DNA from 3 places in the Cupriavidus sp. FW216-B1 genome. Region 1 is predicted to be linked to each of the others. Evidence: predicted binding sites of a transcription regulator. Region 1 holds the regulator's gene; each other region holds the start of a gene.
What was found. Region 1 encodes sigma-54, which starts transcription at its own class of promoters, with help from an activator protein. Its sites were predicted from a motif close to TGGCANGNAANCTGCTTT; they were not measured.
Positions count from the first base shown of each region.

Region 2: the regulator sigma-54 is predicted to act here: its motif matches at 4,362-4,379, upstream of AC3WXD_RS30880 (collagen-like triple helix repeat-containing protein).
Region 3: the regulator sigma-54 is predicted to act here: its motif matches at 3,974-3,991, upstream of cydP (cytochrome oxidase putative small subunit CydP).

Region 1 covers NZ_JBYTEL010000011.1:67,784-74,220, forward strand. Annotated here, with positions in the region: gene lptC (LPS export ABC transporter periplasmic protein LptC) at 1-527, shown strand, start outside; gene lptA (lipopolysaccharide transport periplasmic protein LptA) at 620-1,264, shown strand; gene lptB (LPS export ABC transporter ATP-binding protein) at 1,299-2,087, shown strand; gene AC3WXD_RS21860 (RNA polymerase factor sigma-54) at 2,221-3,696, shown strand; gene hpf (ribosome hibernation-promoting factor, HPF/YfiA family) at 3,746-4,096, shown strand; gene ptsN (PTS IIA-like nitrogen regulatory protein PtsN) at 4,515-4,970, shown strand; gene hprK (HPr(Ser) kinase/phosphatase) at 5,049-6,020, shown strand; gene AC3WXD_RS21880 (PsiF family protein) at 6,224-6,437, shown strand, end outside.
Region 2 covers NZ_JBYTEL010000025.1:54,654-61,090, forward strand. Annotated here, with positions in the region: gene AC3WXD_RS30855 (type II and III secretion system protein family protein) at 1-357, opposite strand, end outside; gene cpaB (Flp pilus assembly protein CpaB) at 443-1,402, opposite strand; gene AC3WXD_RS30865 (TadE/TadG family type IV pilus assembly protein) at 1,488-1,952, opposite strand; gene AC3WXD_RS30870 (A24 family peptidase) at 2,013-2,519, opposite strand; gene AC3WXD_RS30875 (Flp family type IVb pilin) at 2,525-2,701, opposite strand; gene AC3WXD_RS30880 (collagen-like triple helix repeat-containing protein) at 3,051-4,232, opposite strand; gene AC3WXD_RS30885 (collagen-like triple helix repeat-containing protein) at 4,851-6,383, shown strand.
Region 3 covers NZ_JBYTEL010000004.1:69,331-75,767, reverse strand. Annotated here, with positions in the region: gene AC3WXD_RS12665 (sulfite exporter TauE/SafE family protein) at 1-590, opposite strand, end outside; gene AC3WXD_RS12660 (cyd operon YbgE family protein) at 648-893, opposite strand; gene cydX (cytochrome bd-I oxidase subunit CydX) at 923-1,039, opposite strand; gene cydB (cytochrome d ubiquinol oxidase subunit II) at 1,058-2,194, opposite strand; gene AC3WXD_RS12645 (cytochrome ubiquinol oxidase subunit I) at 2,205-3,773, opposite strand; gene cydP (cytochrome oxidase putative small subunit CydP) at 3,770-3,964, opposite strand; gene fisR (sigma 54-dependent transcription regulator FisR) at 4,155-5,465, opposite strand; gene AC3WXD_RS12630 (MBL fold metallo-hydrolase) at 5,704-6,437, shown strand, end outside.

The sequences.
Region 1 (6,437 bases):
CGCCGCGCGAGGCGCCCGCCGGGCCGGTCGGCGCCAAGCACGAGCCGGACTACTACATGGTCCGCTTCTCGGCCACCGAGCTGGCCGAGGACGGCAACACCAAGATGCGCTTCACCGGCGACAAGATGATCCACTTCGCCGACGACCAGACCTACGAAGTGACCAGGCCGGCCATGCGCGCCTACGAGATCGGCCGCCCGCCGGTCACGGGCCATGCCGACCGCGGCACCATGAACGCCGAGGGCTCGGTGGTGGACCTGTTCGGCAACGCCCTGATCGTGCGCGCGCAGGGGCCCGACCCGTCCAAGGACCCGCCCATGACGGCCGCCTCCGAGTATTTCCAGGTGCTGGTCAACGACGACATCGTCAAGACCGACAAGGCCGTCAAGCTCACGCGCGGGCCTTCCGTGATGACCGCCAACGGGCTCGTCTTCAACAACGTCACCCGCGAAGTACAATTGCTGGGTAACGTACACGGCACCATCATCACGGTCCCGCCGCCGGCCAGCCCCGCGGCCAGGCCGTGAGCAGGGCCTGACGTGGCCCCACCCGGAAACCGCCAGAGAAACGAAGCCGCCCGCGGGCCACAGCCGTCCGCGCCAACCGCCACCACGCCAATATGAATCCATTCCTGACGACATCGTCCTGTCGCCGCCGCGGCACGGCTGCCCTGATGACGGCCGCGGCCCTCCTCGGCCTGGCGCTGGCCGCGCCGGCCCGCGCCGAGAAGGCCGACCGCGACAAGCCGCTGGTGCTGGAGGCCGACAACGCCAGCTACGACGACGTCAAGCAGGTGTACGTACTGACCGGCAACGTGGTGCTGACCAAGGGCACGATGGTGCTGAAGTCGGACGCGGCGGAAGTGCGCACCGACCCCGAGGGCTACCAGTACGCGGTGGCCACCTCCAAGGGCGGCAAGCAGGCCTACATCCGCCAGAAGCGCGACAACGTCGACGAATACATCGACGGCTGGGGCGACCGCATCGAGTCCGACGGCAAGCAGGACCTGTCCAAGCTGATCGGCCACGCCCGCATGGCGCGCCTGGCCGGCGCCAAGCTGATCGACGAGATCCGCGGCGCGGTGATCACCTACGACAGCCGCAACGAGTTCTACACGGCCACCGGCGGCACCGACAACGCCACCGCGGGCAGCCCGTCCGGGCGCGTGCGCGCGGTGCTGTCGCCGCGCCAGGAGCAGCCCGCCAGCGGCGCCGCCGCCAGCGCGCTGCCGCTCAAGCCCGCGCCGGCCCCCGCCGCCCCCTGACCCCGCCGCAGCCGACCCACGGATTCACGCCTTCATGACCGCTACCTTGACCGAACCGTCGTCCGCGACCAACGTCCTGACCGAAAGCAGCACGCTCGTCGTGCGCCACCTGAAGAAGCGCTACGGCTCGCGCACGGTGGTCAAGGACGTGTCGCTCGACGTGAAGAGCGGCGAGGTGGTGGGCCTGCTCGGCCCCAACGGCGCGGGCAAGACCACCTCGTTCTACATGATCGTCGGGCTGGTGGCGCTGGACGAGGGCGACATCGTGCTCGACGACAAGCACATCAGCGGCCTGGCCATCCACGAGCGCGCCCGCATGGGCCTGTCCTACCTGCCGCAGGAAGCGTCGGTGTTCCGCAAGCTCAACGTGCAGGAGAACATCCGCGCCGTGCTGGAATTGCAGGTCCACGACGGCAAGCCGCTGGCCAAGGCCGAGATCGAGCGGCGCCTGGACACCCTGCTCGACGACCTGCAGATCGCCCACCTGCGCGACAACCCGGCGCTGTCGCTGTCGGGCGGCGAGCGCCGCCGCGTGGAAATCGCGCGCGCGCTGGCCTCCGCGCCGCGCTTCATCCTGCTCGACGAACCGTTCGCCGGCGTGGACCCGATCGCGGTGGGCGAGATCCAGCGCATCGTCAGCTTCCTCAAGGCGCGCAACATCGGCGTGCTGATCACCGACCACAACGTGCGCGAGACGCTGGGCATCTGCGACCACGCCTACATCATCAGCGAAGGCACGGTGCTGGCGTCCGGGCAGCCGGAAGACATCATCGCCAACGAGTCGGTGCGCAAGGTCTACCTGGGCGAGAACTTCCGCATGTAGCCGCGGGAGGGGCACGCGGGGACACCCGCGAGGCGGCGTTCATGCCGCCTTTCGCCCCGCAAACGATCACGGCGACGCCAGCGATAGCAATTTCCGTTCCACCAGTACGGAAGTTGGGCATAAAATAGCTCGCATGAAACCGTCGCTACAGCTCCGCCTCTCGCAACATCTCGCGCTCACGCCGCAACTCCAGCAGTCGATCCGCCTGCTGCAACTGTCCACGCTCGAACTGCAGCAGGAAGTGGAACAGGCCCTGACCGAGAATCCGCTGCTCGAACGCGAGAACGACTGGATCGAAAGCCCGCTGCGCGTGGCCGCCGACGGCTCGGTCAACCTGCAGAGCGCGCCCGCGCCGGCCCCCGCCGACGGCCAGGGCACCAGCGAGAACCGCGCCGACGGCGCCGCCGACAGCGAGGACAGCTACAGCGACAGCGGCGAGGACTACGGCAACGACTGGAGCCTGGACGACTTCGCCCGCCGCCCGCAGGGCGACGAGGACGAAAAGACCCCGATGCAGTTGCGCGACGCGGAGCCCACGCTGCGCGAGCACCTGATGGAGCAGCTCGCCCCGCTGAAGATCTCCATGCGCGACAAGGGCCTGGCCATCTTCCTGATCGAGTCGCTCGACGACGACGGCTACCTGAGCGCCTCGCTCGAGGAAATCTGCACGGAGCTGCCCGAGGAGCTCGAATTCGAGCTCGACGAGGTGCACGCCATCCTCACGCTGCTGCAGAGCTTCGACCCCGCCGGCGTGGGCGCGCGCAACGCTGCCGAATGCCTGGCGCTGCAGCTGCGCCGGCTCAAGCATCCGCAGCGCGAGCTGGCCCTGACCATCGTCACCAGCCATCTCGAGCTGCTCGCGGTGCGCGACTACACGCGCCTGAAGAAGGCGCTGCAGGTCGACGAGGCCGACCTCAAGGCCGCGCACGAGCTGATCCGCTCGCTCGCGCCCTACCCCGGCCATGCCTACAGCCGCCCCGAGGCCGACTTCGTCGTGCCCGACGTGTTCGTGCGGAAAATGAGCGGCGGCTGGATCGCGCAGCTCAACCCGGATGTGATGCCGCGGCTACGCATCAACGACATGTACGCGCAGATCCTGCGCGGCGCAAAAGGCGACTCCGGCGCGGCCGGGCTGCAGCAGAAGCTGCAGGAAGCGCGCTGGCTCATCAAGAATATCCAGCAGCGCTTCGACACCATATTGCGCGTCGCACAAGCGATTGTCGAACGTCAAAAGAACTTCTTCACCCACGGGGAAATTGCGATGCGCCCCTTGGTTTTGCGGGAGATTGCCGATACACTGGGTTTACACGAGTCCACCATCTCTCGGGTGACAACCAATAAATACATGGCAACGCCGATGGGGACTTTCGAGCTGAAGTACTTCTTCGGCAGTCACGTATCCACGGAAACCGGCGGCGCGGCCTCATCAACGGCAATCAGGGCGTTGATCAAGCAACTCATAGGAGCCGAAGACCCCAGGAACCCCCTGTCGGACAGCAGGATCGCCGAACTGCTCGGCGAGCAAGGCTTCGTGGTGGCCCGGCGAACCGTGGCCAAATACCGTGAAGCGCTGAAAATCCCTGCCGTCAATCTCCGCAAGACTTTGTAGCCGAGCCGCACCGCCTGCCTGGTGTGGCTCTTTCAGAAGGAGAAACGCTATGAACTTCAAGATCAGTGGACACCACTTGGACATCACGCCCCCGCTGCGTGAGTACGTGGAAACGAAACTGGAGCGTATCGTCAGGCATTTCGATCAAGTCATTGGCGTAAGCGTGCTGCTCTCTGTCGACAATACAAAAGAAAAGGACCGGCGGCAGTATGCGGAAATCAATCTACATCTCAAGGGCAAGGACATCTTTGTCGAGGCGCATCACGAAGACCTGTATGCCGCCATCGACGCACTGGTCGACAAGCTCGACCGGCAGGTGATTCGCCACAAGGATCGCGTGCAGAGCCACGACCGCGACGCGGTCAAGTACCAGATGGCCGCATCGCAGATGCAGCAATGACCGTGCCTGGCGGCCCGCCAAGGGGGCCGCCGGTGTCAGTCCCTTGAACCAGAACAAGCCGCGCCCGTTGCGCGGCTTTTTTGCGCCGTCCGCTTTCGTGTCCACCCTCGCGCCGGCGGCCGTTGCGCAATGCCACAAGGGGATTCCGCAACGCCCCGCCGCCGGTGTATGCTGCGCAATACATGAACGGTGGTTCAGCGATTCCGGGCATGCGCGCGGCACCGCTTCCGCGCACGGGCTATTGCGATGCACAAGGCGGGGGCGGGCCTGCTCTATAATGGCCAGACGCCCGACACCGGCATGGGACAACCGGTGCAATGCGGGTATGAGCCGGCACCGGCCTTTTCATCCCCTTTTTGCCTGGCGCGCCCCCCTGCCGGCCCCGGGCCTGCTTACTAGAAAAACCTGCGCATTCCACATGAATCGTTTGGCTAAATTGCTGCCACCCGGCAACATCAACCTCGACGTCAGCGTCACCAGCAAGAAGCGGGTGTTCGAACAGGCCGGGCTCCTCTTCGAGAACAACCACGGCGTAGCGCGCGCCACCGTGACCGACAACCTGTTTGCCCGCGAATCGCTGGGCTCGACCGGCCTCGGCGCCGGCGTGGCCATTCCGCACGGCCGCATCAAGGGCCTGAAGCAGCCGCTGGCCGGCTTCATGCGCCTGGCCGAGCCGATCCCGTTCGAGTCGCCGGACGGCAAGCCGGTATCGCTGCTGATCTTCCTGCTGGTGCCCGAGCAGGCCACCCAGCAACACCTGGAAATCCTCTCCGAGATCGCCCAGCTGCTGTCCGACCGCGAAATGCGCGAAGGACTCGCCACCCTGCCCACTTCCGATGCCGTGCACCAGTTGCTGACGCAATGGCATCCCTGACCCGCCTGGGCAGCCGCCACCCGGCACGCCGGGCGACGGCCCGCCCGGCCTGAAAGCCCGTCCCCCGAAAGTAGCCGCATGGAACTCACTGGCGTCACCTCGCAGTCGATCTTCGACGACAACGCAGCCGACATCAAACTCTCCTGGGTTGCTGGGCTGGAAGGCGCGGACCGCGCCTTCGACGTCGAGTTCGCGCGCGAAGCCACCTCCGCCGCCGACCTCGTCGGCCACCTGAACCTGATCCACCCGAACCGGATCCAGGTGCTCGGCAAGCCGGAGATCACCTACTACCAGCGCCTCGACGACGAGATGCGCAAGCGCCAGATGGGCGAGCTGATCCTGCTCGAGCCGCCGTTCCTGGTGATCGCCGACGGCATGGAGCCGCCGCCCGACCTGGAACTGCGCTGCACGCGCTCGTCCACGCCGCTGTTCACCACGCCGGTGTCCTCGGCCGCGGTGATCGACCACCTGCGGCTCTATCTCTCGCGGATCTCCGCGCCGCGCGTGACCATGCACGGCGTGTTCCTCGACATCCTCGGCATGGGCGTGCTGATCATGGGCGAGTCGGGCCTGGGCAAGAGCGAGCTCGGCCTGGAACTGATCTCGCGCGGACACGGGCTGGTGGCCGACGACGCGGTGGACTTCGTGCGCCTGGGGCCGGACTTCATCGAAGGCCGCTGCCCGCCGCTGCTGCAGAACCTGCTCGAGGTGCGCGGACTGGGCCTGCTCGACATCAAGACCATCTTCGGCGAGACCGCGGTGCGCCGGAAGATGAAGATGAAGCTGGTGGTGCAGCTCGTGCGCCGCAACGACGGCGAGTTCGAGCGCCTGCCGCTCGATTCGCAATACCTCGACGTGCTCGGCCTGCCGATCCACATGGTCAAGATCCAGGTGGCGGCCGGCCGCAACCTCGCCGTGCTGGTCGAGGCCGCCGTGCGCAACACCATCCTGCGCCTGCGCGGCATCGACACGCTGCGCGACTTCATGGACCGCCAGCGCGCGGCGATGCAGGCCGACGTGGTCGCGCGCGGCCAGGGCCGGCTGCTCTGAAGCGCCGGGAGCGCGGGCGCGCGCGCGCAGAAAGCGCGCCCGCCCCGCGCGGTTTTTCATTTGCTTACATTGCTTGCGGGTCCAGGCCGTCAACGGCTTTGGGACATCGTCCGTTTTGTGCTGTAATGGGCATCGAGCCCACCCCGAGCCGCCGCGCCGACAGGCCGGCGGCCATGACGTTTTCCACAGCCAGGAGAGCAAGCATGAAGAAGATGATCGCGATGTGCGCGCTGGTAGCCCCGCTGTTCGCCAGCGTGGCGTTTGCCCAGACGGCTGCGGCCCCCGCCGCACCCGCCGCCCCCGCGGCGGCACCCGCAGCCGCCAACACCCAGCAGGACAAGATGAAGGCCTGCAACACCCAGGCTTCCGGCAAGAAGGGCGACGAGCGCAAGACCTTCATGAAGGGCTGCCTGTCGA
Region 2 (6,437 bases), on a different contig from region 1:
GGCGCCCGCGCCCGACACGGCCACGCCGGCGCCGTCGGCCTCGGCCTCGGTGGCGTCCACCTGGACATGGATGGTCCGCGCCGACTCGCCGCGCGTCCACACCATCAGGTCGGTCGCGCCGGGCTTCTTGGCTACCACCAGCACGCCGTTGGCGCCGGCGCGGTTCTTCAGCAGCAGGGCGTCGGCCACCGCCGGATTGCCGATGGCGACGCGCTCCAGCGGCTGGGCCAGCTGCAGCTGCCGCTGGCTGCCGACCACGAGCCGCAGCTCCCGCGGACTCTCCGCCTGCTGCGCCCAGGCGGTGGAAACGGCGCAGCAGACGGCAAGGGTGGCTGCGCCGGCAAGAAGGGATTTCATCAATCGGCTATCCAGAAAGTATGACTGTCCGAAAAGCGCCGCGGCTCGCCAGCGTGACACGCATGGACGGCCGCGGGGCCTTGCTTCATTCGATCTCGCGCTTGCCGCCGCGGATCACCTCGACACTGTTCTGCGCCACGCTGCTCGCCATGCGGCTCCGCGGCGCCGGCACGGCGGACGCGGCCGCCGGCGCCGGCCGGGGCGCGGCCTGCTCGCGCCGGGCGGCGCCGGCCACGCCGGCCAGGCTTGCCAGCGCCACCCCGGCCACGGCCCGGTCGGACGCGGTGAGCACGGCCGGCGCGCCGGCCGGCAGCCGGGCCTGCAGCGCGGGCGCCGGCTCGGCAAGCAGGTTCTCGGCCGGCACGCTGCCGTCTTCCGGATTGCGCAGCGCCAGCAGCAGGCGTCCGCTCTGCTGCCCCAGCGCCAGCTTGCCGACGTCGGCCACGGGCACCGCCAGCACGGCGGTCTTGGCGCCCTCGCGGCGCACCATCATCTGGTCCGGGGCGGGCTTGGCGGTCTCGATCACGGTGCCCGCGCCGTAGGCCAGCACGCGCAGGCGCGCCAGCAGCAGGCGCGCCTGGCTGCCTTCGATCTCCTGGCCGTCGCGGCGGAACACGGCGAACACGTCGACGAAATCGCCGGGCTGCACCTGGTTGCCCACGCCGATCACCTCATCGACGGCGACGGCCACCGCGCGCTCGCCTTCCTTCACCTGCGAAGCCAGCCCGGCAAGCAACTGGCTTTCGAGCACGGGCACGTTGGCGCCGATGCCGACCAGCGGGATCTGCCCGGCGACGCGCGCCACGTCGGTGTACGCGCCGGTCGGGTTGATCGGCAGTTGCTCGACTTTGAGCGCGTCGGCGGGAACCGGCTTGCCCGCTTCGATCGGCTTGACGGTGATCACCACGGCATGCAGCTCGGCGGCAGCAGCCACCGGCGCCGCCGGCTTGGCCGGCGTGCGCGCCACGCGCCACGCCAGCAGCGCCAGCAGCAGCGCGAGGACGAGCAGCGCGATGGCGAACACGCGAATCTGTTTGCTGGTCATGTGGACTCTCTGTTTCGGTTGAGCGGCACGCGGCCTCGCCGCATGCGGGCAGGCGCGTCAGGCCGCGGCCTCGGCGGTCTGGTGTTCATGTGTCGGGAGCAAGCTGCACGGTGGCGCTGCCGGTGAGCGTGGCGGGCATCGGCACGCCCGGCACGACGGGCAGGATCGCGCCGGAAGGCAGGTTCAGAGTGACCTTGACGCAGACCGAGCCGCCCGGGTTCGCGCAGGCGACGGTCTGCGCAACGTTGCTGGAAGAAACGGCATTCCGGATGGATGCCGGCAAGGTGGCAAGGGCGGTCGCCGAGGCCGCGCTCACTCTCAACGCCTGCGTTGCCGCGGCGTTATTGCCGGTGGCCCCTGCGGGATAGCGCAGGGCCGCGCGCGCGCCTTCCTCGGCAGCAAGCGTGAGCACCTGCTGCATCGCCAGGACGACCCCGAAATAGACGATGCCAATCACCATTGCCAGCAAGATCGGCAATACGATGGCGAATTCGAGCGCGGCCGCGCCGGACGAGCGCGTCCGCACGGCGTGATTTCCCCGCAATGACATACTTCACCCGGTTGTGCTTTAGTTCTTCTTGCGCCGAACCGGTGGCGCGGACTGCGACACCTACTTCCCGAGCATCATCCAGACCAGCAAACCGACCGCGAGGTAAGCGGCATATGGAATGCCCCTGACCTCGTTTGCCTGCCCTGTCGAGACCGATGGCGCGGTGCCTGCCAAGCGCCGCAGCAAGCCCGCCACATGGTCTGCCCATACCCTCACGACCACCGTCTCCCGCGCACGTACCAGCAAGGCGTGCACGAAAGCCAGCAGGCTGCCCACGACCCACACCGTCACCAGCCCCACCGGGCCGGTCAGCAGACCCGCCACGGCGAAGAATTTGACGTCACCCGCGCCCATCTGCCCGAGCACATAGAAAGGCAGCATGACTAGCAGGCCGAGTGTGAATCCGAGCAATCGAGAGGCGAGACCCGGCTCCGGAATCAAGCCGAGTGGGAACGCCAGGCCGACCGCCGCCATAGCGGCAATCAGCACGGCATTGGGCACTTTTCGATAAGCGAAATCGGTCCAGATGATCGCCGCGCAGAATAGTGCGGCAATAAGGGTAAGCACCTAGATCAGGTGAGAATAGTTGTAATTTTCGTGCCGATAGCCTGGAAGAAGGTACCAATATCGGTAGCCAGTCCCTTTGCAGCCACGGTGATCCCCAATGCGACCAGCCCCACAATCAACCCGTACTCAATTGCAGTAGCACCCCGTTCGTCCCTGATGAAGCCCGCCAAAGCCTTTTTCATGATGTCACTCCGTATAGGTTTAGTTACCCAACGTCCGCTTACCCCTCCGACACCGCCGGGCTCTTTTGGCCTGGCTAGTATCGAGCAGTAACGCTGGTGAGAGAATTTATAGTTCAAAGCCATGTATCAACCATACCCCCCCTTCGGGTTATATTTGTTTCAGCTTAATGGCTGACGGCCGTTTGAAAACAGTGCGTTTTTAAAGAGCAAAACCACTAATTGCGCCGGATGCCACACCCATCCGGATGAAGCCATCCGGCGCAGCGGTGTAAAAGGATGCGCAGCCGCGGGGTAAGGACGACTGCGCACCATAAAGGCGAAATCAATAGAGAATTAAATAAAACTTTTATCAGTGTGAAGTCAGACCACCGAGCAGATTCGGCAATCCGGGCAGCGCGCCGCTGGCATTTCCGCCAGCGCCCGCTGCCGTATTGCGCAAGCCACCGAGCAATCCGGTAACGGGCGCGAGAAGGCCGGTCACTGGCGCGAGAGCGCCCGCGGCGGCGCCGCTGCCACCCGAACCACCCGCGCCGCCGGCCACCGCGCCGACGACCGGCAGGTTGCCGAGCAGGCCGCCGAGCGGATTGCCGCCGCCACTGCCACCGGCGGCACCGCCGAGGCCCGGCAGGTTGAGCAGGCCGCCGAGCGGGCTGGTGGCGCTGCCCGAGCCGGGACCGTTCACGACCCCGCCGACCGCGGCAACGGTCTTGCCGGCCTCGGTCACGACGCCGCCGAGGCTGGACACGATCGGGGCGTGCGTATTGGTGATCAGGCTGCCGCCGCTGGCCACCGAGTTGCCGAGCGTGGCCAGCAGGTTGCCGAGCGGGCCGCCCAGGCCGGTGGCGCCGCCGGCCATCTGCGTGGCGTCGGTGAGCTGCGTGGTCAGCGGCACGATGGCCTTGCTCACGCTGCCCGTCACCTGCGCCACCGGGCCGGTCGACAGTGCCTGGCCGAGCGTGCCGCCGGCCATCGTCACCACGCCGCCGACCTGGTTGACCAGCCCGCCCACCGGCGTGGTCACGGCGCCCAGCGGCGCGAGCGGGCCGGTGCCGAGACTGCTGACGAGATCGCCCGCGCTCGATACCGTGACGCCCGCCTTCTGCACCACGTTGCCGGTGCTGGCCACCGTCACGCCGAGCGGGTCGGCCACCGCGCCCATCTTGCCGAGTCCGTCGCGCACGCCCGCGCCGAGCGCGCCGACCGTGTCGCCGGCATTCACCACCACGCCGCCGAGACTGTTGCGCGTGGCTTCCGGCACCAGCGGCAGCGGCGTGTTCTGGATCTGCTTGCCGATGTCGCTCACGGCATTGCCCGCGGCGATCACCGTGTTGCCCACGCCTTCCGTGACCTTCGCCGTGGGCGTCGTGTCAGCGCTGGTCGGCGTGGTGGGCGTGGTCGGCGTCGAGGGCGCGGTCGGCGTGGCGGGGCTGGCGCCGCTGCCGGACCCGCCGGAGGAGCAGCCGGCCAGCAGCATGAGTGCGGCAGCACAGGCGAGGGTCACGGCCGACATCGGGGCGGATTGCGCTTTCATGGGATCTCCTGGTCTTCCTCGCGGAAGGTTGTGCTAGCGGTTGTTCTGCGAACGGCTTTCTTGGTTGGCTCGGGGACCGGGCCCGCGACGCTGGCGTTGCGCCGTGCGCGGTGCTTGTCGGATGCCATTACCGCAAGCTGCGTGCCATCCGTCCGGCACGCGCCGGACACGCGCCGCCGGGCAGCCGCGCGGCGCGCCGCAAACCGTTGCCGCACGCGGGCCAGCGCGCCGCCGCCTGGCCGCGTGGCGCGCGCCGGGGCACGGTGCTTCGCTGCCGCCGGCGTGTTACGTGCTACGTAACGTGTTCCCTCGCGACGTTCCGCGCGCCGGCTTTCCTTCGTTCTCGCGGCGGGGGTCCGCAGGCCGGCGTTGTTCCGTGCGCGGGCCGCCACGTTACGTAACGCGTAACGCGGAAAGACCCCGCGCGGGGCCCATGTCTGGTCCTTTTCCGGCCATGTCTCATCCTCCCGAAACCCATGCGTGGCAAGGGCTGGAGAGATTTCGGCAGGTGCCGCGCGCGCATGCCGGCCCGCTCTGGCACACCCTTTGCGCAAAGGAGTGCAACACGACGCGCCAATGCGCACCGTGATTTAAACGACGGGAAAAAAGGAAAAGGTCATGCGTACTCAACAGATCATCGTCACCACCCTGCTCGGCACCCTTCTGGCACTCGGCGGCTGCGCCAGTGGCGGCGGCACGACGTCGATGGACACCGGCAGCGGCGCAGGCACCGGCGCGGGCACTGGCGCAGGTACCGGCGCAGGTACCGGCGCAGGTACGGGCACGGGCGGCGGCAGCAACGGCGGGAACAACGCCGGCAATAACGGGGGCAGCAACGGGGGCGACAGCGGCGGCAGCAATGGTGGCAATAACGGTGGCAACAACGGCGGCGGCACCACGCCGGCCGCGCTGACGCCGACCAGCCAGATCGTCAACCAGGCCGGCAACGTGGTGACTACCACCGGCAACGTGGTGAGCGACCTCGGCACGCAGATCAAGAACACCAACCTGCCCATCCTCTCCACCGAATCGAAGAATGGCCTGGGCGGCGTGATCGGCTCGCTCGGCGCGGCGGTGAGCACGCTGGGCACCGGCGTGCAGGACGGGCTGGGCAACATGCCCAATGCCGCCAACCCGCTCGGCACCACGGTGGCCAGCACCGGCGGCGTGGTGAGTCAGGTGGGCAACGCCGTGACCAACGCGGGCGCGCTGGTCAGCGGCCTGGGCAGCGGCCCGCTGGCGCCGCTGGGCGCGGTGACGACGCCGGTCGGCTCGCTGGTGTCGCAACTCGGCACCGCCGTCAACGGCGTGGGCGGCAAGCTCGGCCAGGCGCTGTCGACCGGCCCGGTCGAACAAGTCACCGGCGGCGTCAGCAAGCTGATCGTGCCGCTGACCTCGCAGCTCACCAGCGCCACGCAGACGCTTGGCGCGGCCACCGGCCTCGGCGCGCCGGTGAACAACCTGCTGACGACGCTGGGCGGCGGCATCGCGCAGATCGGCAACACGGTCAAGCAGACCGACACGCCGGTGGTATCCGGCGTCGGCGGCATCGTGGCCGGCGCGGGCACCACGGTGGCGGCCCTCGGCGGCGCGGTCTACAACCCCAGCGGCAGCGCGGGCGGCAATCCGCTGGCACCGGTCGCCGGCCTGCTGGGCGGACTCACGGGCGGCCTTGGCGGCGGCAGTGGCACGAGCAACCCGCTCGCGCCGGTCACGGGCCTCGTTGGCGGCCTTACCGGCGGTCTCGGCGGACTCGGTGGCGGTGCCGGCGGCGCCGCGAACAACCCGCTCGCGCCCGTCACCAGCCTGGTCAGCGGTCTCACCAGTGGTCTTACGGGCGGCCTCGGCAATCTCGGCGGCGCGGCCGGCGGCGGCGCGGGCAATCCGCTCGCGCCCGTCACGGGTCTGGTCAGCGGCCTGGTGGGCGCGGTCTCCGGCGCGGCAGGCAACGCAGGCAGCGCGGCCGGCGCCGGCGGCAATCCGCTGGCTCCGGTAACGGGCCTCGTCGCGGGACTGACCGGCGGCAACGGCGCGAGCAGCGGCGGCACCAGCGGTGCCGGCAGCGCGGGCGGCAGCAAGCCGCTCGCGCCGGTGACGGGCCTGGTGGGCGGATTGCTCGGCGGCCTCGGCAACCTCGGCGGCAAGCGCTGATCCCGCGCTCCGCCACGCAGCAGCGCATGCCGTGCCTTGACAGGCAATGGCATG
Region 3 (6,437 bases), on a different contig from region 1:
GTCGCCATGATGGTGTGCAGCGGCGCGTTGGTGGCCTTCTTCAACGCGGGAACGATGACAAATCCGCCGCCCACGCCCAGCAAGCCGGAGAGAAACCCCGCGCTCACCCCCGAGAGCGCCAGCGCGCGGCTGCACGAGGCGGTCCAGACAAAGCGCCCCGAGCGGTTGTCCAGTTGGCAGGGCTGGACGGACTGGCCTGCGTCCGCCACGCGCGCCGTCCCGCTGCCGGCGGCCTGCCTGAACATGCGCAATGCCACGAACGCCAGCACCGCGGCGAAGAGCAGCGTCAACGGTCCGTTCGGCAGGCGATGCGCGAACCATAGGCCGATGGGCGAGAACAGCGTGCCGGACACGGCCATCAGCAAGGCGGCGCGGTAGCGCACAATGCCGGCGCGCAGTCCGAGCAAGGCCCCGACGGCTGCGGACAGGCCCACCGCGAGCAAGGCAACCGGCGCGGCCTGGGCCACGCTCAGATGCAGGACGAAAAGCAGCAGAGGGACGGCGAGAATGGCGCCGCCCGCGCCGGTAAGCGCCAGGATGAGGCCGACGACGGCACCTAGTGCCGCACTGTTGGCAACGACGTTTTCCATCTGTTCAAGGTCGGGATCGAGGGGGACGGGATCGGGGACACGATCGGGGCCGGGAGACTACACGAAGCGCGCGGCAAGGCAGCCGGCCAGCGCCGCCGCGCTCGCCCAGGCGGAGAGCAGCCAGCGTCCCGCCGGGTGCGCCGGGACAAAGCCGACACCGCGCACCAGTGCCGCGCTCATGGCCCAGCACAGCAGGGCCGCGGCAAGATGCGTGCGGCCGGGACTCGCCGAAATCAGCGCGCGGGGATCGACGCTGACGACCAGCATGACGGCGACGCCCGCCAGCAATGCCGGCCAGTGCATGCCGGGCCGCTGCGCTTTCGCCCGCGGGCTCATACGTCCTCTTCCCGGCTGGCGCGGCGCGCCTCCTCGTTCTCGCCCCACATGGCGTTCATGATGGCGAGCAGGACAGCAAAGCCCACGCCGAGAACCCAGCTGAAGTACCACATTCGCAAACTCCGTTGATGTCAGTAGGCGCTATGCTCGTTGGCTTTGACGTATTCCACGGTCACCTTGCCGCGCATGACGCGATAAGCCCAGGACGTGTATCCGATCACCAGCGGCATGAACAGGACGGTCGCGCCCAGCATGATCGTCAGCGTCAGCTGGCTGGACACGCTGTCCCAGACCGTCAGGCTGTGGGCCGGCACGCTGCTGGATGGCATGACGAACGGGAACATGCTCGCCCCCGCCGTGCCGATCACGCCGGTCATGCTCAGGCCGGTGGCCACGAACGCGGCCAGCGTGCGCCGCGCGCGCTGGAGCCAGGCGCCGGCCAGCGCGCCCGCCACGCCCAGCACGGGCAGCAGCCACAGCGCGGGCACGCGCGCATAGTTGGCCAGCCAGCCGCCGGCCTCGCGCACGACGGCCTTGGCGGTCGGATCCGCGACGGCGGCCGTATCGAGCGCCGAGACGATCCGGTATCCGTCGAGCTTGCCGACCCACAGCCCCGCGGCGACAAAGGCCACGCACATGACCAGGGCCGCCCAGCCGTTGGCGCGCACCGCGCGCGCCTGCAGCCGTCCCTGCGTGCGGTGGGCAAGGTACGCGGCGCCGTGCATGGTGATCATGGCGCTGCTGACCACGCCGGCGAGCAGGGCGAAGGGGTTGAGCAGGCCCCAGAAGCTGCCGGTGTAGGTGGAGACCATGTACGCGTCGAAATGGAACGGCACGCCCAGCAGCAGGTTGCCGAACGCCACGCCGAAGATCAGCGGTGGCACGGCGCCGCCGATGAACAGGCCCCAGTCCCATGTGCGGCGCCAGCGCGGATCATGGATCTTGCTGCGATAGTCGAAGCCGACCGGGCGGAAGAACAATGCCCACAGCACGGCAAGCATGGCCCAGTAGAAACCGCTGAACGCCGTGGCATAGACCAGCGGCCAGGCCGCGAAGATGGCGCCGCCCCCGGTGATGAACCAGACCTGGTTGCCGTCCCAGTGCGGGCCGACCGTGTTGATGACGACGCGCCGTTCTTCGTCGCCGTGGCCGACGAAGGGCAGCAGCGTGCCGACGCCCATGTCGTGCCCGTCCATGATGGCGAAGCCGACGAGCAGCACGCCGACGAGCAGCCACCAGACCAGCTTCAGGGTGGTGTAGTCGAACATCCGGTTCTCCTTATGCGTGCGCGTGGACGTGGACGGGCTCGCGCTCGTAGCGCCCGGTGCCGAGACTGCCCGGCCCCTGCCGCGCAAACTTGACCATCAGATAGACCTCGACGACCAGCAGCACGGTGTAGAAGCCGACGAAGCCCGCCAGCGAGCCATACAGGCTGGCCGCGCTCAGGGTGGAGACGCTCAGGTGCGTGGGCAGCACGCCATAGATGGTCCACGGCTGGCGGCCGTACTCGGCGACGAACCAGCCCAGCTCGCAAGCCAGCCACGGCGCCGGCAGCATCCAGATCGCCCAGCGCAGCAGCCACGGGCGCGAGCGGAACCGGCCCTTCAGGGTCGTCCAGAACGACAGGGCGAACAGCGCCAGCATGGCAAAGCCCAGGCCCACCATGACGCGGAACGCCCAGAACATCGGCGTGACGCGGGGAATGGTGTCGCGCACGGCGCGCTCGATCATGGCCGGCGTGGCCTGGCGCACGTCCGTCGCATAGCGCTTGAGCAGCAGGCCGAAGCCAAGGTCGGCCTGATGCCGCTTCAAGGTCGCCAGCGCACGCGCATCGTCGCGATGGCTGCGCAGCGTCTCCAGCGCGCTCACCGCTTCGATGCCGTTGCGGATCCGCTCGCGGTTGCGCGCCTGGATCTCGTGAATGCCCGGGATCTCCCTGGTGGCCGACCGGGTGCCGATCAGGCCCATGACCCAGGGAATCCGCACCGCCCAGTCATTGCGCTGCGCGGCCTCGTTGATGCCGGCCACCACGTTGAACGACGCGGGCGCGGGCTCCGTCTCCCACATGGCCTCGATCGCGGCCATCTTGGTCTGCTGCGCCTCGCCGACCGTGTAGCCGCTTTCATCGCCCAGCACGATGACCGAGCAGACGCTGGCCAGCCCGAACGCCGCCGCCACGCGGAAGCTGCGCTTGGCGAACTCCACGTCGCGCCCGCGCAGAAGGTACCAGGCCGACACCGACAGCACGAACATCGCCCCGGTCACATAGCCGGCCGACACCGTGTGCACGAACTTGGCCTGCGCGTCGGGATTGAAGACGATGGCCCAGAAGTCGGTCATCTCCATGCGCATCGTCTGCCAGTTGAATTCGGCGCCGACGGGGTTCTGCATCCACCCGTTGGCGATCAGGATCCACAACGCCGACAGGTTGGTGCCGAGCGCCATCAGGCTGGTCACGACGAGGTGCTCGACGCGCGAGAGGCGGTCCCAGCCGAAGAAGAACAGGCCGATGAACGTGGATTCGAGGAAGAACGCCATCAGCCCCTCGATCGCCAGCGGCGCGCCGAAGATGTCGCCTACGTAGTGCGAGTAGTAGGCCCAGTTCGTGCCGAACTGGAATTCGAGCGTGATGCCCGTGGTCACGCCCAGCGCGAAGTTGATGCCGAACAGCTTGCCCCAGAAGCGGGTCATGTCCTTCCAGACCACCTTGCCGGTCATGACATAGACGGTCTCCATGATGACGAGGAGCCATACCATGCCCAGCGTGAGCGGGACGAACAGAAAATGATAGAGAGCGGTGGCGGCGAACTGCAGCCGGGAAAGGTCCACCAGTTGTTCCGAAATCACGGACGGGCTCCTTGCAGGCGTGTGTGGCTGGACACGATGGGCGCGGAGCGCAGGTGCGCGGAAGCGGCGGCGGCGTCGACCGGCACGCGCTGCCCGGCGACGAAGGCCAGCCAGAGGCTCGCCAGCAGCAGCATCTTGATCGCCAGGATCCAGCACAGGTGACGTAACAGGTTTTGATCGGGATCGTTCATGACGGCATATGAACAAGTTCCGTGCCATCCCGGCGCGTGGGCCGAAAGGGCAGACAAAACAATCACTTGCGCGGAAATGGCGTGGCAACGCCGGCACGGCGGGGCTGTCAGCCGGGTGTCAGTGCTGCCAGCGGTGGCAGTGAATGGCAGTGCGCTGGCAGGGAAATGCCAGCTGCCTAGGAAGCGCGGCTCAGCCGATGCCCAGTTCCTTGAGCCGGCGATACAGGCTGCGCTCGCTCATGCCCAGCGCGTGGGCAAGCGCGCGCCGTGTGCCCTTGAAACTGCGCACCCGTTCGCGCAATGCCTCGTCGTCGTTTTCCCGGGCGCCCGGCATGTGGCGCCTGGCCACCGGCGCCAGAACCGGCTCGCCCAGCCCCGGTGGCAGGTCCTTCACGCGGATGACGCCGTCATCGGCGTAAAGGCGCGCGCGGTCCAGCACGTTGCGCAGTTCGCGGATGTTGCCAGGCCAGTGGTACGCACGCATCCACGCCAGCGCCTCCGCACTCAGGTGAAGCTGGTCCCGCAGCCCGCCGCCGCGCTGCAGGATCGATTCAGCCAGCAGCGCGATGTCGCCAAGCCGCTCGCGCAGCGCCGGCAGGTGGATCGGGAAGGCGGCGATCCGGAAGAAAAGGTCCTGCCGGAACAGGCCCTGGCTGACCATCTGCTCGAGCGGCTTGTGCGTGGCCGCGACCAGCCGGAAGTCCGCCCGCCGCGTTTCCACGCTCCCCACGCGCCGGTAGGTGCCTGATTCGATCAGCCGCAGCAGCTTGACCTGCATCGACAGCGGCACGTCGCCCATTTCGTCGAGGAACAGCGTGCCGCCCTCGGCCGTCTCGACCAGGCCCGGCTTGCGCGTGAGCGCCCCCGTAAATGCCCCCTTTTCGTAGCCGAACAACTCGCTCTCGAACAGGGACTCGGTCAGGCCCGAGCAGTCCACCACGACGAACGGCCCGCCGGCGCGGGCGCTGGCCTCGTGCACCGCGTGCGCGAACATCTCCTTGCCGGTGCCAGATTCGCCCAGCAGCAGCACCGGCAGCGAAGACGGCGCCACGCGCTGCACGGCCTCCAGCGCCGCGTTGAACGCCTCCGAGCGGCCCACCAGCCCTTCCGCGCTCGGCCGGGCCGATGCGCTGCGCACGGTGCTCAGCCGCTCGACGTAGGCAACGATCTGCTGGTCCTCGTCGAGGATCGGGCGCAGCTCGACGTTCACGTGCTCCGGCCCGCGCGGCGTGTGGTGGATGTGCAGGACGCGGTCCGGGCCGCGCGTCTCGAAGGCCTTGCGCATCGGGCAGTGCTCGCCGGCCTGGTCGCACGGCACGTCGTAGCCATGCGAAATCCGATAGCAGGGCTGGCCCAGGTAGGGGCGCTGGACGGCGCCGAACTGCCTCCGGTAGGCGGTGTTGGCGGCCAGGATGCGGTAGTCGGTGTCGAGGACGATCATCGGCTGGCTTTCCTGCTCCAGATAGGAGAGGAGAGCCTGGAGACTGGCTTGGGGATCCATTGGGGGGGAGCCTGGGGCTGGCGGCGGGCCGGCATCATGCCGGCATCGGGAAGGTGCCATTCTGCCAAATCCTGCCATCACTGCCAAGTGGCAGCGCCGCCTGGCGCCCGGCAGCGCGCAATCCGGCATGGCGCACATGGAAATCACAAGAAAATCAGCACCTTGCGGCACACCTCGCCGTTGGCACGAGTCTTGAGACAGGGGAGCCGATCCCGTCTCAACCCCAAATCGACAACGCATGACGCCGACCGAGCCCCGTACCTCGCAAATGGAGATCGAAGCCTTCTTCGATCCCGACACCTCGACCCTCAGCTACCTCGTGCTGGACCGCACCAGCCTGCAATGCGCGCTGATCGACAGCGTGCTGGACTATGACCCGAAGTCGGGGCGCACCCGCACCGCCAGCGCAGACCGCATCGTCGGGCGCGTGCGGGAACTGGGCGCGACCGTGCGCTGGATCCTGGAGACCCACGTACACGCCGACCACCTCTCGGCCGCCCCGTACCTCAAAGAGCGGCTGGGCGGGCAGACCGCCATCGGCAGCCACATCACCACCGTGCAGCAGGTGTTCGGCGAGCTGTTCAACAGCGGCGCCGACTTCGCGCGCGACGGCCACCAGTTCGACCTGCTGCTGCACGACGGCGACGCCTTCCGCATCGGCGAACTGCAGGCACTCGCCATGCACACGCCGGGGCATACGCCGGCCTGCATGACCTATGTGATCGGCGATGGCGCGGACACCGCCGCCTTCGTCGGCGACACGCTGTTCATGCCCGACTACGGCACCGCTCGCTGCGACTTCCCCGGCGGCGACGCGCGCACGCTGTACCGCTCCATCAACAAGGTGCTGAGCCTGCCGCCGGACACCCGCCTGTACATGTGCCACGACTACCAGCCGGGCGGACGGGAAATGCAATATGCGACCACGATCGCGGACGAGCGCGCGCACAACATCCACGTGCGCGACGGCAT